Regions from separate parts of the Allobosea sp. 124 genome, predicted to be linked through region 3. Evidence: predicted binding sites of a transcription regulator. Region 3 holds the regulator's gene; each other region holds the start of a gene.
The links. The regulator PhoB, encoded in region 3, activates phosphate uptake and scavenging genes when phosphate is short. The targets are predictions, from matches to a motif close to TGTCATNNANCTGTCAT.

Region 1 (4,614 bases), 460 kb from region 3:
CTGAGCGATGCGCGCCTCGATCAGGGCCAGCGCCCGGCCGCGCTCCGGCAGGACGGAGGCGCGGATGTTGACGTCGTAGCTCATCGTCGCCCCCGCCGCGCGGGCGCTCGCGGCCAGCGCCGCCACGGCCTCGGCCGAGGCACCGACGGTGGCGCCGAAGGACGCGGCGTGAAGATGGGCGGCGCCGGGTGGCATGTGGCGCGGCGTGCCCTCCGGCTCGGCATGGGCCGTGCCGTCGAGATACAGGGCGAATTCCGGGACACCGCCGGGGCCGAGCGGCGCGACGATGGCGACCGCGCTCGGCAGGCGGCTGTCATGGATCTGCGCCGCGCCGATGCCCTCTCGCCGCAGCGCATCGCGGAAGCGGCGGCCGAGAGCGTCGGTGGAGAGCGCCCCGGCATAGGCCGGCCGCGCGCCGAAGCGGGCGAGCGCCAGCGCCGCGTTGAAGCCGGAGCCGCCCAGCACCGCCTCGTAGAGCCGCCCCTCGGCGTCGCGCGGGATGAAATCGCCGATCGCCTCGCCGACGACGAGGATGTCGGCTGCGCTCACAGCAGCCCGCGCTTGGCCAGGCTGCGCATCAAATGCGAGGTGCCGAAGGTCCAGGGCTCGCATTCGTCGGTGCGGCGCATGCGGTTGACCAGCGCGCCGAGCTCGGGCGCGGCGATGGTGACGACGTCACCGTATTTGTGGGTGAAGCCGCCGCCGGGCGTGTCGCGGTCCTTGATCGGCGCGAACATGGTGCCGAGATAGAGCGCCGCGCCGTCGGGATACTGGTGATGCGGGCCGATCATCTGCGCTGCAAGATCGGCGGGATCGCGGCTGATCTTGGCGATCGAGGACGAGCCTTCGAGCGTGAAGCCGTCCTCGCCCTCGACCGTCAGCGTGACCGTGGTGTTGCGGACATGGTCGAGCGTGAAGCCGGCATCGAACAGGCGGATGAAGGGGCCGACGGCGGCGGCCGCATTGTTGTCCTTGGCCTTGCCGAGCAGCAGGGCGGAGCGTCCCTCGACATCGCGCAGATTGACGTCGTTGCCAAGCGTGGCGCCGACGATACGCCCGTCCGACGCCACGACCAGCACGATCTCGGGCTCGGGATTGTTCCAGGTCGAGGCCGGGTGCAGGCCGGCATCGAAGCCCGTGCCGACCGAGGACATCGGCGGCGCCTTGGTGAAGATCTCAGCGTCGGGCCCGATGCCGACCTCGAGATACTGGCTCCAGGCGCCCTGCTTGATCAGCACCTCCTTGAGATGCATCGCCTCGGGCGAACCGGGCTTCAGCTTCGAGAGATCGTCGCCGATGAGCTTGCCGATCTCGGCGCGGATCGCCACGGCCGCCGCCGGATTGCCGCGTGCCTTCTCCTCGATGACGCGCTCCAGCATCGAGACCGCGAAGGTGACGCCGGCCGCCTTCACGACCTGAAGATCGAGCGGCGAGAGCAGCCAGGGCCTGCCAGCATCGCGACCGTCAACCGGGGTGTTCGCCAGAATCTCCGCAAGCGTCCCGATCGGCTCGCCCGGCGCCGCCCGCAGCGCCGCGGCCGGGTCCTTCGCCTCGCAGAGGTCGCGGCTGGTGGCAAAGGCGCGGCTGATGTCGATGAGCAGGCCGTCGCGCAAGGTCACGACCGCCGGGCCACCGACATCGGGGCGCCAGACGCGGCCGAGCAAGGTGGCAGCGGCAGCATCATTCGGCAGGGTCTGATCTGGCGTCAGCAAGAGGTTTGGCATGGCGGGGATCCGTCGAGGGCGCAATGGCCGGGGAGAACAGCGCCTTCCGGGCAAATGTGCAAGGGCCTCCGCACAGGGATGCGCCGATCAGGCGCTTGCGCCTGTCATGATTTTGTCATTGAAACGTCGCCCGCCCTTCATGCTAGCTTGCGCACCAACAAGAACAGCCGCCCAAAGCGAACCGAGGGCGGAAGGGAGATAATGATGACAGTGAAATCTCGCATCCTGATGTCCGTCGCCGCTTTCGCGCTCGCCGGTGCCGCGCCTGCGGCAGCCCAGACCGAAATCCAATGGTGGCATGCGCTGACCGGCGCCAACAACGATGTCGTCGTGAAACTGGCCGAGGATTTCAACGCCTCGCAAAAGGACTACAAGATCGTTCCGGCCTATAAGGGCTCCTATCCGGACACACTGAACGCCGGCATCGCCGCCTTCCGCGCTGGCACCGCCCCTCACATCCTGCAGGTCTTCGAGGTCGGCACCGGCACGATGATGTCCGCCAAGGGCGCCGTGAAACCCGTCCACGAGATGATGAAGGAAGCCGGCGAAGCATTCGATCCGAAGGCCTATCTGCCGGCGATCACCGGCTACTACTCGACGGCCAAGGGCGAGATGCTCTCGATGCCGTTCAACTCCTCCTCGATGGTGATGTGGTATAATAAGGACGCCTTCAAGAAGGCCGGCCTGAACCCCGACGCCCCGCCGAAGACCTGGCCCGAAGTGTTCGAAGCCGGCAAGAAATTGAAGGCGGCCGGCTTCGAGAAGTGCGGCTTCACCAATGCCTGGGCGCCCTGGGCCAACATCGAGCAGTTCGGCGCCTGGCACAACATTCCGCTGTCGACCAAGGTCAACGGCATGGACGGCTTCGACGCCGTGCTCAACTTCAACCAGAGCCCGCTCTTCCTGAAGCATTGGACCAATCTGGCCGAGCTGCAGAAGGCCGGCGTCTACGATTACTCCGGCCGCACCAACACCGGTGAAGGCCGCTTCACCTCGGGCGAATGCCCGATCATGCTGACCTCCTCGGGCTTCTTCGGCAACGTCAAGGCCAACGCCAAGTTCGACTGGGCCAATGCCGCGATGCCTTACTACCCCGAAGCCGCCGGCGCGCCGCAGAACTCGATCATCGGCGGCGCCTCGCTGTGGGTGATGGGTGGCAAGAAGGCCGACGAATACAAGGGCGTCGCCAAGTTCTTCACCTTCCTCTCCGATGTCGACCGGCAGGTGAAGCTGCACACCGAGTCGGGCTATCTGCCGATCACCAAGGCGGCCTATGAGAAGGTCAAGGCGTCGGGCTTCTACAAGGACAAGCCCTATCTCGAGACCCCGATCCTGGAGCTCAACAACAAGGAGCCGACGGACAACTCGAAGGGCCTGCGCTATGGCAGCCTCGTCCAGATCCGCGACATCTGGTCGGAGGAAATGGAAGCGGCGCTGAACGGCCAGAAGACCCCGAAGGCAGCGCTCGATGCCGCCGTCGAGCGCGGCAACCAGATGCTGCGCCAGTTCGAGCGCAGCGCGTCGCGCTGAGCTTCTTCGTCATTCCGGGGCGGCCCGAAGGGCCGAACCCGGAACCCACGACGGGGCAGGCCACCCGGACTGCTCCGTTGACATCTCTCACCCGGTCGTGGGTTCCGGGTTCTTCGCTTCGCGAAGCCCCGGAATGACATGAGTAGCGCTTGATGCAGAAGAACGCCTTCTTCAATGGATTGACGATTCCGCTGATGCTGCTCCTGCCGCAGCTCGCGATCACGGTCGTGTTCTTCTACTGGCCGGCCACCCAGGCCGTGTGGCAGAGCTTTCTCCTGCAAGACGCTTTCGGAACATCGACCGAATTCGTCTGGTTCGAGAACTACCAGCTTCTGTTCAGCGACCCTGGCTATCTTCGCGCCTTTATCAATACGGCGATCTTCTCGAGCTTCGTCTGCGTGCTCTCGCTCTCGCTGGCACTGCTTTTCGCGGTCATGGCGGACCGCCAGATCCGTGGCGCCGAGATCTACAAGACGCTGCTGATCTGGCCCTATGCGGTGGCGCCCGCCGTCGCAGGCGTGCTCTGGCTGTTCATGTTCGATCCTTCGCTGGGCATGCTGGCGCGCGGACTGTCGAATCTCGGCATCGCCTGGAATCCCCGCCTCAACGGCAATGACGCGATGCTGCTCGTCATCCTCGCCGCGACCTGGAAGCAGATCAGCTACAATTTCCTGTTCTTCCTCGCCGGCCTCCAGTCGATCCCCAAGAGCGTGATCGAGGCCGCCGTGATCGACGGCGCGCGGCCGATGCGGCGCTTCTGGACGATCGTCTTCCCGCTGCTCTCGCCGACGACCTTCTTTCTGCTCGTCGTCAACATCGTCTACGTCTTCTTCGACACCTTCGGCATCATCGACACCGTCACCGGCGGCGGCCCATCGGGCGCGACCGAGACACTGGTCTACAAGGTCTTCGCGGACGGCAAGGGCGGCTCGAACCTCGGCGGCTCGGCGGCCCAATCGGTCGTGCTGCTGGTCATGGTGATCGCGATGACCGCCGTGCAGTTCAAGTTCATCGAGCGCAGGGTCAGCTACTGATGGTCGAGGACCGGCGTCTCGGCGATCTGATCGCCTATATCATCCTGACGATCGGCGTGCTGATCGTCGCCTTCCCGGTCTGGCTGACCTTCGTCGCCTCGACCTGGGATGCAGCCACCATCATCAACGGCAAGCTGCCGCTCTATCCGGGACCGTATTTCCTGGAAAACTACAACCGCATCCTGTTCATCGGCACCTCGGGCACGACGCGCGAGCCGGTGCTCGGCATGATGCTGAACTCGTTCATCATGGCGATGGCCATCGCGCTGGGCAAGATCTTCATCTCGGTGCTCTCGGCCTATGCGGTGGTCTATTACCGCTTCCCG
Region 2 (4,614 bases), 4.1 Mb from region 3:
ATCCGGCCGCAGGCCGGACCCGCTGGCGAGCATGGCCGTGATGGCGACCGGCACGAGGGCCAGGCCGAGCGACCAGAGCCGTGCGGCCGGTACCTCGGCCGACAACCCGTCGGAGCTTCGCCTGACGAAGGCCGGCGCGGCGGCCTGCACGAGTCCGTATCCGATGGTCCAGAGTGCCAGGAATGTGCCGACCATCGTGAAGGTCCAGCCCGATGCGTAGAGGAAGACCGGCACGCCGACGACGAACCAGATGTCCCTGGCTCCGAACAGCGCGACGCGCGCGAGCGCCAGAAGGTTGACGCCCCGGCTCTTGGCGAACAGCTCGCGGGTGTTCTTGCTGGCCTTGGCCTTGCCGAGCATCGGCGGTAGTGACGTGACGACGCCCAGCAGGATCAGCGCGAGCAGGGCCGCCATGGTCCAGAGCGCTACCCTGAACCCCAGCGACTCCAGAAGCAGCCCGCCCAGGAAGAAGCCGATGCCTTTCATCGCGTTTTTCGAGCCCGTGAACCAGGCGACCCAGCGGAACAGGCGGCCCTCCGAGTCCTCTGCCTTCGCGGCAGCCTCGGCCAGCTTGATCGCCGATTTCGAGGCCGTCTTGGTCAGGTCCTTGGCCACGCCGCAGACCCCTTGAGCCATCACGACCCATGCCACCGAGGCCGCAGCAGTCCAGCTTGGCGACAAGCCCGAGAGCAGGGCGAAGCCGAGGATTTGGATGGAGAGCCCGATGGCGAGCATCCGCGTGATGCCGTAGCGCGCCGCGAGCCAGCCGCCGATCAGGTTGGCGGCGATGCCGGCCGCCTCGTAGAGCAGAAACAGGAAGGCGAGTGTGAAGGGCGAGTAGCCGAGCCGGAAGAAGTGCAGCAGCACGAGCATGCGCAGCGCGCCGTCCGTCAGAGTGAAGCCCCAATAGGCGGCTGTGACGATGGCGTAGTTGCGCGTGCCCCGGCTGGCGGCGGAATTCTGCACCGCCTCAGATCCCGGCCTGTTCGAGATGGCAGGCGAGGTCGACCATGCGGCAGGCATAGCCCATCTCGTTGTCGTACCAGGCGTAGACCTTCAGCATCGTCCCGTCGGTGATGAGTGTCGAAAGCCCGTCGACGATCGCAGAACGCGTGTCGCGCTGGTAGTCGATCGAGACCAAGGGCCTCGGCTCGAAGCCGAGGATGCCGGCGAGGGGCCCCTTGGCCGCGGCCTCGAACAGGGCGTTCACCTCGGCAGCCGTCGTCGGCTGCTCCAATTCGAAGACGCAGTCGGTCAGGGAGGCATTGAGCACAGGCGCGCGCACGGCGTGGCCGTCGAGCTTGCCCTTCAGCTCGGGGTAGATCAGCGCAATCGCGGTCGCGCTTCCCGTCGTCGTCGGCTGCAAGGAGAGCATCGCGGAGCGTGCCCGGCGCAGGTCCTTATGGGGTGCATCGACGACGACGTTCGTGTTGGTCGGATCATGGATCGTGGTGATCTGTCCGTGCCGTATTCTCAGGTTCTCGTGCACGACCTTCACCACCGGCGCCAGACAGTTGGTGGTGCATGAGGCGGCCGTGACGATCGGGTGCCTGGCAGGGTCGTACAGGTGCTCGTTGATGCCGATGACGACGTTCAGGACCGACACATCCTTGACCGGCGCGGCCACGATGACGCGTTTGGCGCCACGCTTGAGATGGCCCTCGATCGCAGCCGGCGTCAGGAACTTGCCGGTACATTCCAGCACGACGTCGACGCCGAGGTCTCCCCACGGGACGTCGCCCGGCGCGGCCTCGGCGGTGAACCTCATCCGCCGATGGTCGATCCGGATGGAGTTCTCGCCTTCGTGGCCGACATCGGCTCGCCAGCGCCCCTGCATGCTGTCGAATTCGAGCAGATGGGCGGTCGCTGCCGCCCCGCCCTTGATCTCGTTGAGATGAACGACGTCGAGCCGGTTGCCGGCACGCGGATCATCGCTCTGCCGTTGGACCGCGCCGAGCGCCGCCCGCAGAGCCAGGCGCCCAATGCGCCCCATGCCGTTGATACCGACCCGCATGATCCCCGCTCCATCCGATGCTGCTGGACCGTCCATCACCCGGATGAAGGCAATATGTCAATATGTCGGTTTACTTCGACATATTGATAGGGCAGTTTATATGTCGACATCAACCGACACGACGAGGTCGATTCATGAAAACGGCTCCCCTCAAGGTCCTTTTCGTCTGCAAGGGCAACCACGCGCGCTCGATCATGGCGGAAGCCATCATGCGGCGGCTCGCTGGTGACAAGTTCACCGTGTTCAGCGCCGGCAGCCAGCCACGCTCGGAGGTCAGCCCCTTCGTCGTCAGGCTTCTGACATCTCTGAACTACGATCTGACCGGCCTTTACCCCAAGAGCTGGAACGAATTCGCGCAACCCGGCTCTTCTGAACTGGACTTCGTCTTCACGCTGTCGGAAACCGCCGCCAATGCCGTGCCTCCGGCCTGGCCCGGCAACCCGATGCTGGCGCTCTGGACGCTGCCCGATCCCGCCGCCTTCGAAGGCGAGGATGTGCAGAAGGCGCTTGCCTTCGCGGACGCCTACCGCATGCTCAACAACCGGATTTCGATCTTCTCGAGCTTGCCGCTCGCGACGCTGCACGGCATGGCGCTACAGCACCGGCTCGACTCAATCGGGAAGGACCTGGGCAGGAAGGATGATGCAGCGTGACGCCAAGATTGGACGCATCGAGATTGGAGGCATCGAGGTTGGACTCTCCGGAGGCCGTGGCGCTGCTCGCCGCGTTGGCGCAGCCGACGCGGCTGGAGATTTTCCGCTTGCTGATGCGGTATCGGCCGCATGGTCTGGCGGCCGGCGATATCGGTCGCCTGCTTGCTGTCGCGCACAACACCCTCTCCACGCATCTGGGGGCGCTGGAGCAGGTCGGCCTGTTGATATCACGCCGCGAGGGGAGGCACGTCATCTTCGCGGCTCAGGCCTCTCGCGCCAACGCCCTCCTGGCGTTCCTGTCGGATGCCTGCTGCACTGAAAGGCCGGTAGAATGCGAGAATATGGCCGCAGCCATTCCAGCACGGCGCGAGTTCGTCGTCAGTGATAGGCCGCTGCGCGTGCTCGTCGTCTGCACTGGCAACTCGGCCCGCTCGATCATGGCTGAGGCTGTCCTCAATAGAGAAGGCCTCGGGCGGATTCTGGCCTTCTCGGCGGGGAGCCGCCCGCAGGAAGCGCCGCATCCGCTAGCCCTCGGCCTGCTGGACGATCTCGGCTACGACATCGCGGCGATGCGATCGAAGTCCTGGGACGAGTTCCTTGGTTCCGATGCGCCCGAACTCGATCTTGTCATCACGGTCTGCGACGATGCCGCGGAAGGGGATTGCCCGGCATTCTCCGGCGTCCCGATGCGGGTGCACTGGGGCCTGGATGATCCGGCTGCCGTGTCGGGTCCACAAGCCGCCAGGCGCGCTGCCTTCCTCCAGAGCTATCGAGATTCGACGGCGCGCGTCACCGCCTTCGTCAACCTGCCGTTCGAACAGATGAGGCTCGCCGAGCTCGAGCCCGTACTGAAGGCGATCGGCCGCATGGACGGGGCCACCGACAGGTCGCTGGAGCGGGCCGCGTGACGATCAAGGCCGCCGCGACCGATGTGGTGATCTCACAAAGCCGACCAAGAGTGTCCGCCAGAACATGGTCTACGGTCTCATCGAGTGGCGCATCGTAACCGAAGATGCCGGTTGGATCGAGGCCGGTCCGCTCAAACCGCTGTGATGCCGAGTCTGGGATCGAGATCGAACTCGGCGGCGAAGTAGTCGATCGCGGCGCGCACCTTCGGGGGAAGGAAGCGGCGGGAGGGGTAGACGGCGCTGATCGGTTGTGGCGGAGGCTCGAAGTCGCGCAGCAGAACCACCAGCCTGCCGTTCTCGATCTCGCCGTCGATAAAATGCCAGATCGGCGTATAGCCGATGCCGAGCCCCTGCAGGACGCAGGCGCGCACGGCTTCCGTGTTGTTGACATGGACCGGACCGGCGACCGCCACCGAGATCTGTCCTTCCGAAGAGGCGAAGTGCCAGCGCGCGCCGGTCAGCAGGCGATCGTAGACGATGCAGTCATGTCCGGCGAGGTCCGCGGGATGCCGGGGAGCGTCATGGCAGGCGAGGTACTCCGGCGTCGCGACCAGGACCCGGCGCGAGGTCGCGATCCGGCGTGAAATCAGCGAGGCGTCCGTCGTTTCGCCGACGCGGATGGCGAGATCGATGCCCTCCTCGACCAGATCGGAGAAGCCGTCGTTCATCGTCAGCGCGATCTCGATGTCGGGGTAGCGGGCCCGGAAACGCGGCAAGCGCGGGATCACGTGCAGTCGCCCGAAGACTCCGGCGCAGGCGAGGCGCAGCGTTCCCGACGGCTTGCCCTTGCGCCGCCCGACGGCGCTTTCGGCCTCGGCGGCGGCTTCCACCGTGCGCTGCGCATGGTCGTAGAACACGCGTCCATCATCGGTCAGCGTCAGCGCCCGGGTCGTTCGCTGGAACAGCAGGCAGCCGAGATGGTCCTCCAGCAGCGCGATCTGGCGCGAGACGGTCGGTTGCGAGGAATTCAGCTCGCGCGCGACCGCCGTAAAGGAACCGGCCTCGACGGTGCGGATGAAGGTTCGGAAGAGCGCAAGCA
Region 3 (4,614 bases):
CAATCTGGCCAGGCTCACGCAGCTTTGCGGCCGCTGTCATGAATGGCAGGATCTCAACCAGGCGATTGAGAAGGCGGAAGGTCGGTAAGGGGCAGCGTCATTCTCGGGAAGAGCCAAGCCCGGACCCGAGACCCCTGGCCGAACAGGACCGGGAGCCTCCGCGTCACTCCTTCCGCGTCCCCAGCCAGTGCTCCATCCCGGACGCCGCCGCGACGCCCGTGGAGAGGCAGGCCTGCAGCAGATAGCCGCCGGTCGGAGCCTCCCAATCCAGCATCTCGCCGGCGGCGAAGACGCCCGGCAGGCGCTTCAGCATGAAATGCGGGTCGATCCCGGCGGCCTCGATGCCGCCGGCGCTCGATATGGCGCGGGCTATCGGCATCGGGCCGAGCAGCCGCAATGGCGTCGCCTTGATCGCCGCCGCCAGCGCGGCCGGCGCTTCGTCCAGCCTGCCGCCGGCAGCGTCGCGCAGCACGGCGACGGCCGCCGCCGAGAGACCAGCCGCCTTGCGCAGATGGTTGCTCAGCGTCTCGCCCTTGCGGCGCTTAGCCAGCTTCTCCGTCAGCCGCGCGAGGTCGAGATCGGGACGGAGATCAATCGCGATCGCAGCAGAGCCGTCGCGGTCGATCGCCCCGCGCAGCGGTCCAGACAGGGCATAGATCGCGCCGCCCTCGATGCCATGGGGATCCAGCATCGCCTCACCCGCAACCTCGCGGCCGGCGAAGCGGATGACGATGCGCTTCAGCGGCGCGCCGGCGAAACGCTCGCGCAGCGTTGCAGACCAGTCGACCGCGAAGCCGCCATTCGCCGGCCGCAGCGGTGCGATGGCGACGCCTTTCTCCGCCAGCAGCGGAACCCAGCCGCCATCGGAGCCCAGCCGCGGCCAGCTTGCCCCGCCGAGCGCAAGCAGCGTCGCATCGGGTGTGGCGGTGAAGGCACCGTCGCGCCCCTCGAAGCTCAGGGCGCCGTCCTGCGCCCAGCCGGTCCAGCGTCGCCCGGCCTCGAGCCGGACGCCGAGCCCGTCCAGCCGCCGGAGCCAGGCCCGCAGCAGCGGCGAGGCCTTCATCGCCCTGGGGAAGACGCGACCGCTCGAGCCGACGAAGCTCTCCGCGCCGAGCCCGTCGGCCCAATCGCGCAGCGCCTGCGGCGGGAAGGTGCGAATCGCCGGTTCGAGCCAGTCGCGTGCCGCGCCGTAGCGACCGAGAAAGGCGTCGAGCGGCTCGGAATGAGTCAGGTTCAGCCCGCCCCGCCCGGCGAGCAGGAATTTCCGGGCGGGCGAGGCCATCCGCTCGTGGAGGGTGACGCGGTGGCCCGCCTGCGCGAGCCGCTCCGCCGCGATCAGCCCGGCCGGGCCTGCGCCGATGATGGCGATGTCAGACATGCGATTGACCCATCGAGATCGCGCATCGTCCCGGATGACAGCGGCAAGGCCCTGGCATGCCAGCGCGTTTCCGGGCAAGCGTCAGGAATGGATCCCGGCTCTGCGCTGCGCTTCGGCCGGGATGACCGCGCGGTTCAACAAAACTGCGTCATGGCTTAGACCTGCCGCACCCTGCCGGGAAGAACAATCGGAGCCATCATGCCGACCATGGCCGCCTATCTTGGCGCCGCCGTCTTCGAGATCGCCGGCTGCTTCGCATTCTGGGGCTGGATGCGGCTGGGCAAGCCGGTCTGGTGGCTGCTGCCAGGGCTGGCCTGCCTCGCGCTCTTCGCCTGGCTGCTGACGCTGGTCGAGAGCGATGCGGCGGGGCGCGCCTTCGCGGCCTATGGCGGGGTCTATATCGCCGCGTCGCTCGCCTGGCTCTGGGCGGTGGAGGGTTTCCGGCCCGATCGCTGGGACATTGCGGGCGGGCTGGTCTGCCTCGCCGGCGCAGCGATCATCATCGCAGCGCCGCGGTGAACGAGCGTCCTTCCCGGGCGAAGCGCAGACCCGAGAATTTTCGCGGAGCGAGGCTTGTGGGAGAGAGGCTTGTGGGAGAGAGAGGCTTGGGGGAGAGATGCTCGGGGCAGGCCCGGGCATGACGGAAAAGGCCGCGTTCAGGCCCGCGCAAAGGTCTCGTCGAAGGCGTAGCCGGCGCCCCGCACCGTGCGCAGCGGGTCCTTGGCATCGCCCGGCGTGATCGCCTTGCGCAGGCGACCGACATGGACGTCGACGGTGCGCTCGTCGATATAGACGTCGCGGCCCCAGACGGCGTCGAGCAGCTGGGCGCGGGAATAGACCCGGCCCGGCGCCTGCATCAGGAATTCGAGCAAACGGAACTCGGTCGGCCCGAGATGCAGCTCCTGGCCCGAACGGCGGACACGGCGCGTCGTCCGGTCCAGTTCGAGATCGCCCGCCGTCAGCAGCCCGGCGACATGGCCGGGCTTGGCCCGGCGCAGCAGCGCCTGGATGCGCGCGATCAGCTCCGGCAGCGAGAACGGCTTGACGACATAGTCGTCGGCGCCGGTGGCGAGGCCGCGCACGCGCTCGGTCTCCTCGCCGCGCGCGGTCAGCATGATGATCGGCACCCGCTCGGTGTCACGCCGCGCCCGCAGACGCCGGCAGAGCTCGATGCCGGACAGACCGGGCAGCATCCAGTCGAGCAGCACCAGATCGGGCGTGTTGTCACGCAGGTGCAACTCGGCGTCGTCGCCGCGCGCAACGCTGTCGACCTCGAAGCCCTCGGCCTCGAGATTATAGCGCAGCAGCAGGGTCAGCGGCTCCTCGTCCTCGACGATCAGGATGCGGGCGGGCATGGCGCGGTTCCATTTCGGTCTCTGGGCCGATGCACACCGTCATGCCCGCCCTCGTGGCGAGCAGCCACATCTTGAACACCGCATTCGAGCAGCGAAGACATGGATGGTCGGGACAAGCCCGACCATGACGCGGGAGACCTCAGCGCAGTCAAATTATCTCAGTTTCCCGTCACCGCCTCGACGCTGATGTCGGTGGTGTCGAGCTTGGGTCGGTTCAGGTCGAGCGACTCGCCAGTGACGAGATAATGGATCGTCTCGGCGATGTTGGTGGTGTGGTCGCCGATGCGCTCGACATTCTTGGCGCAGAACAGCAGATGCGTGCAGAAGGTGATGTTGCGCGGGTCTTCCATCATATAGGTCAGGAGTTCGCGGAACAGCGAGGTGTAGAGCGCGTCGATCTCGCCATCGCGATGCCAGACCTCGAGCGCCTTCTGCTCGTTGTTGGCCGCATAGGCGTCGAGCACGTCCTTGAGCTGGGCCTGGACGAGCCGGCTCATATGCTCCAGCCCGACCACGGCGCGGTGCGGCGGCGAAAACTGGCCGGAGATCGCGACGGCCCGCTTGGCGATGTTCTTGGCGAGGTCGCCGACGCGCTCGATGTCCGCGGCGATGCGGATCGCCGAGATCAGCTCGCGCAGGTCGTTGGCGAGAGGCTGGCGCCGCGCGATGGTCAGCACGGCGCGTTCCTCGACATCGCGCTGCAGGTTGTCGAGGCGCTGGTCGGCCGAGATCACCTTCTGGGCGAGCGTGGTGTCGCGGCGGACGAGCGCCACGGTGGAGTCGCCGAGCATGCGCTCGGACATGCCACCCATCTCGGCAAGGCTGCGGCGCAAGCCCTCGAGCTCGGCATCGTAGGAACGGACGATATGTTCGGTCATCGACGTTTTATCCCTGTGCAGCGCGTGCGGTTCAGCCGAAGCGGCCGGTGACGTAGTCCTGCGTCTGCTTCTTGTTCGGGTTCATGAAGATCGTGTTGGTCGGCGCGAACTCGATGACCTCGCCCAGATACATGAAGGCGGTGTACTGCGAGATACGCGCCGCCTGCTGCATGTTGTGGGTCACGATCACGATGGTGAAGTCGCTCTTGAGCTGCTCCAGCAGGTCCTCGATCTTGCCGGTCGAGATCGGGTCGAGCGCCGAGGTCGGCTCGTCGAACAGGATCACTTCCGGCTTCTGCGCGATGGTGCGGGCGATGCACAGGCGCTGCTGCTGGCCGCCCGAGAGGCCCATGCCGGAGGTCTTGAGCTTGTCCTTGACCTCGTCCCACAAGGCCGAGCGGCGCAGCGCGCCTTCGACGCGGTCGTCGAGTTCCGACTTCGGCGGCTTCTCGTAGAGGCGGATGCCGAACGCGACGTTGTCGTAGATCGACATCGGGAACGGCGTCGGCTTCTGGAAGACCATGCCGATGCGCGAGCGCAGCTCGTTCACGTCGATGTCGTTGGAGATGACATTGCGGCCGTCGAGCATGATCTCGCCGGTGGCGCGCTGTTCGGGATAAAGCGAGTAAATCCGGTTGAAGATGCGCAGCAGGGTCGACTTGCCGCAGCCCGACGGGCCGATCAGCGCCGTGACGTGCCGGTCCCGGAAATCGAGATTGATGTTCTTCAGCGCCTTGTGCTCGCCATAGTAGAAATCGAGGTTCTTGACCGCGATCCGCACGGGGGCGTCGGCATCGAGCGTTTGGGGGCTTAGTTCCAGCGTCGAAAGCATCGACTTTTTCCTTCAGATCGAACGCGACGAGGGTTCAGTTTCACTGCTCACTTGGAACCGCGCACAATGCGGCGGGCAACAATTGAGAGCAGCAGGATCGACATGGTGATGATCAGAGAGCCGGCCCAGGCGAGCTGCTGCCAGTTCTCGTAAGGCGCCGAGGCGAACTGG

Region 1: the regulator PhoB is predicted to act here: its motif matches at 1,827-1,843, upstream of ugpB (sn-glycerol-3-phosphate ABC transporter substrate-binding protein UgpB).
Region 2: the regulator PhoB is predicted to act here: its motif matches at 2,058-2,074, upstream of C8D03_RS25280 (ArsJ-associated glyceraldehyde-3-phosphate dehydrogenase).

Annotation. Positions count from the first base shown of each region.
Region 1 covers NZ_PZZM01000001.1:1,723,567-1,728,180, forward strand. Annotated here, with positions in the region: gene C8D03_RS08030 (PfkB family carbohydrate kinase) at 1-549, opposite strand, end outside; gene C8D03_RS08035 (fumarylacetoacetate hydrolase family protein) at 546-1,724, opposite strand; gene ugpB (sn-glycerol-3-phosphate ABC transporter substrate-binding protein UgpB) at 1,929-3,254, shown strand; gene ugpA (sn-glycerol-3-phosphate ABC transporter permease UgpA) at 3,407-4,288, shown strand; gene ugpE (sn-glycerol-3-phosphate ABC transporter permease UgpE) at 4,288-4,614, shown strand, end outside.
Region 2 covers NZ_PZZM01000001.1:5,329,023-5,333,636, reverse strand. Annotated here, with positions in the region: gene arsJ (organoarsenical effux MFS transporter ArsJ) at 1-966, opposite strand, end outside; gene C8D03_RS25280 (ArsJ-associated glyceraldehyde-3-phosphate dehydrogenase) at 971-2,014, opposite strand; gene C8D03_RS25275 (arsenate reductase ArsC) at 2,149-2,667, shown strand; gene C8D03_RS25270 (arsenate reductase/protein-tyrosine-phosphatase family protein) at 2,724-3,575, shown strand; gene C8D03_RS25265 (LysR family transcriptional regulator) at 3,707-4,614, opposite strand, start outside.
Region 3 covers NZ_PZZM01000001.1:1,261,112-1,265,725, forward strand. Annotated here, with positions in the region: gene C8D03_RS05990 (tetratricopeptide repeat protein) at 1-88, shown strand, start outside; gene C8D03_RS05995 (TIGR03862 family flavoprotein) at 164-1,378, opposite strand; gene C8D03_RS06000 (YnfA family protein) at 1,577-1,897, shown strand; gene phoB (phosphate regulon transcriptional regulator PhoB) at 2,035-2,733, opposite strand; gene phoU (phosphate signaling complex protein PhoU) at 2,892-3,611, opposite strand; gene pstB (phosphate ABC transporter ATP-binding protein PstB) at 3,643-4,443, opposite strand; gene pstA (phosphate ABC transporter permease PstA) at 4,491-4,614, opposite strand, start outside.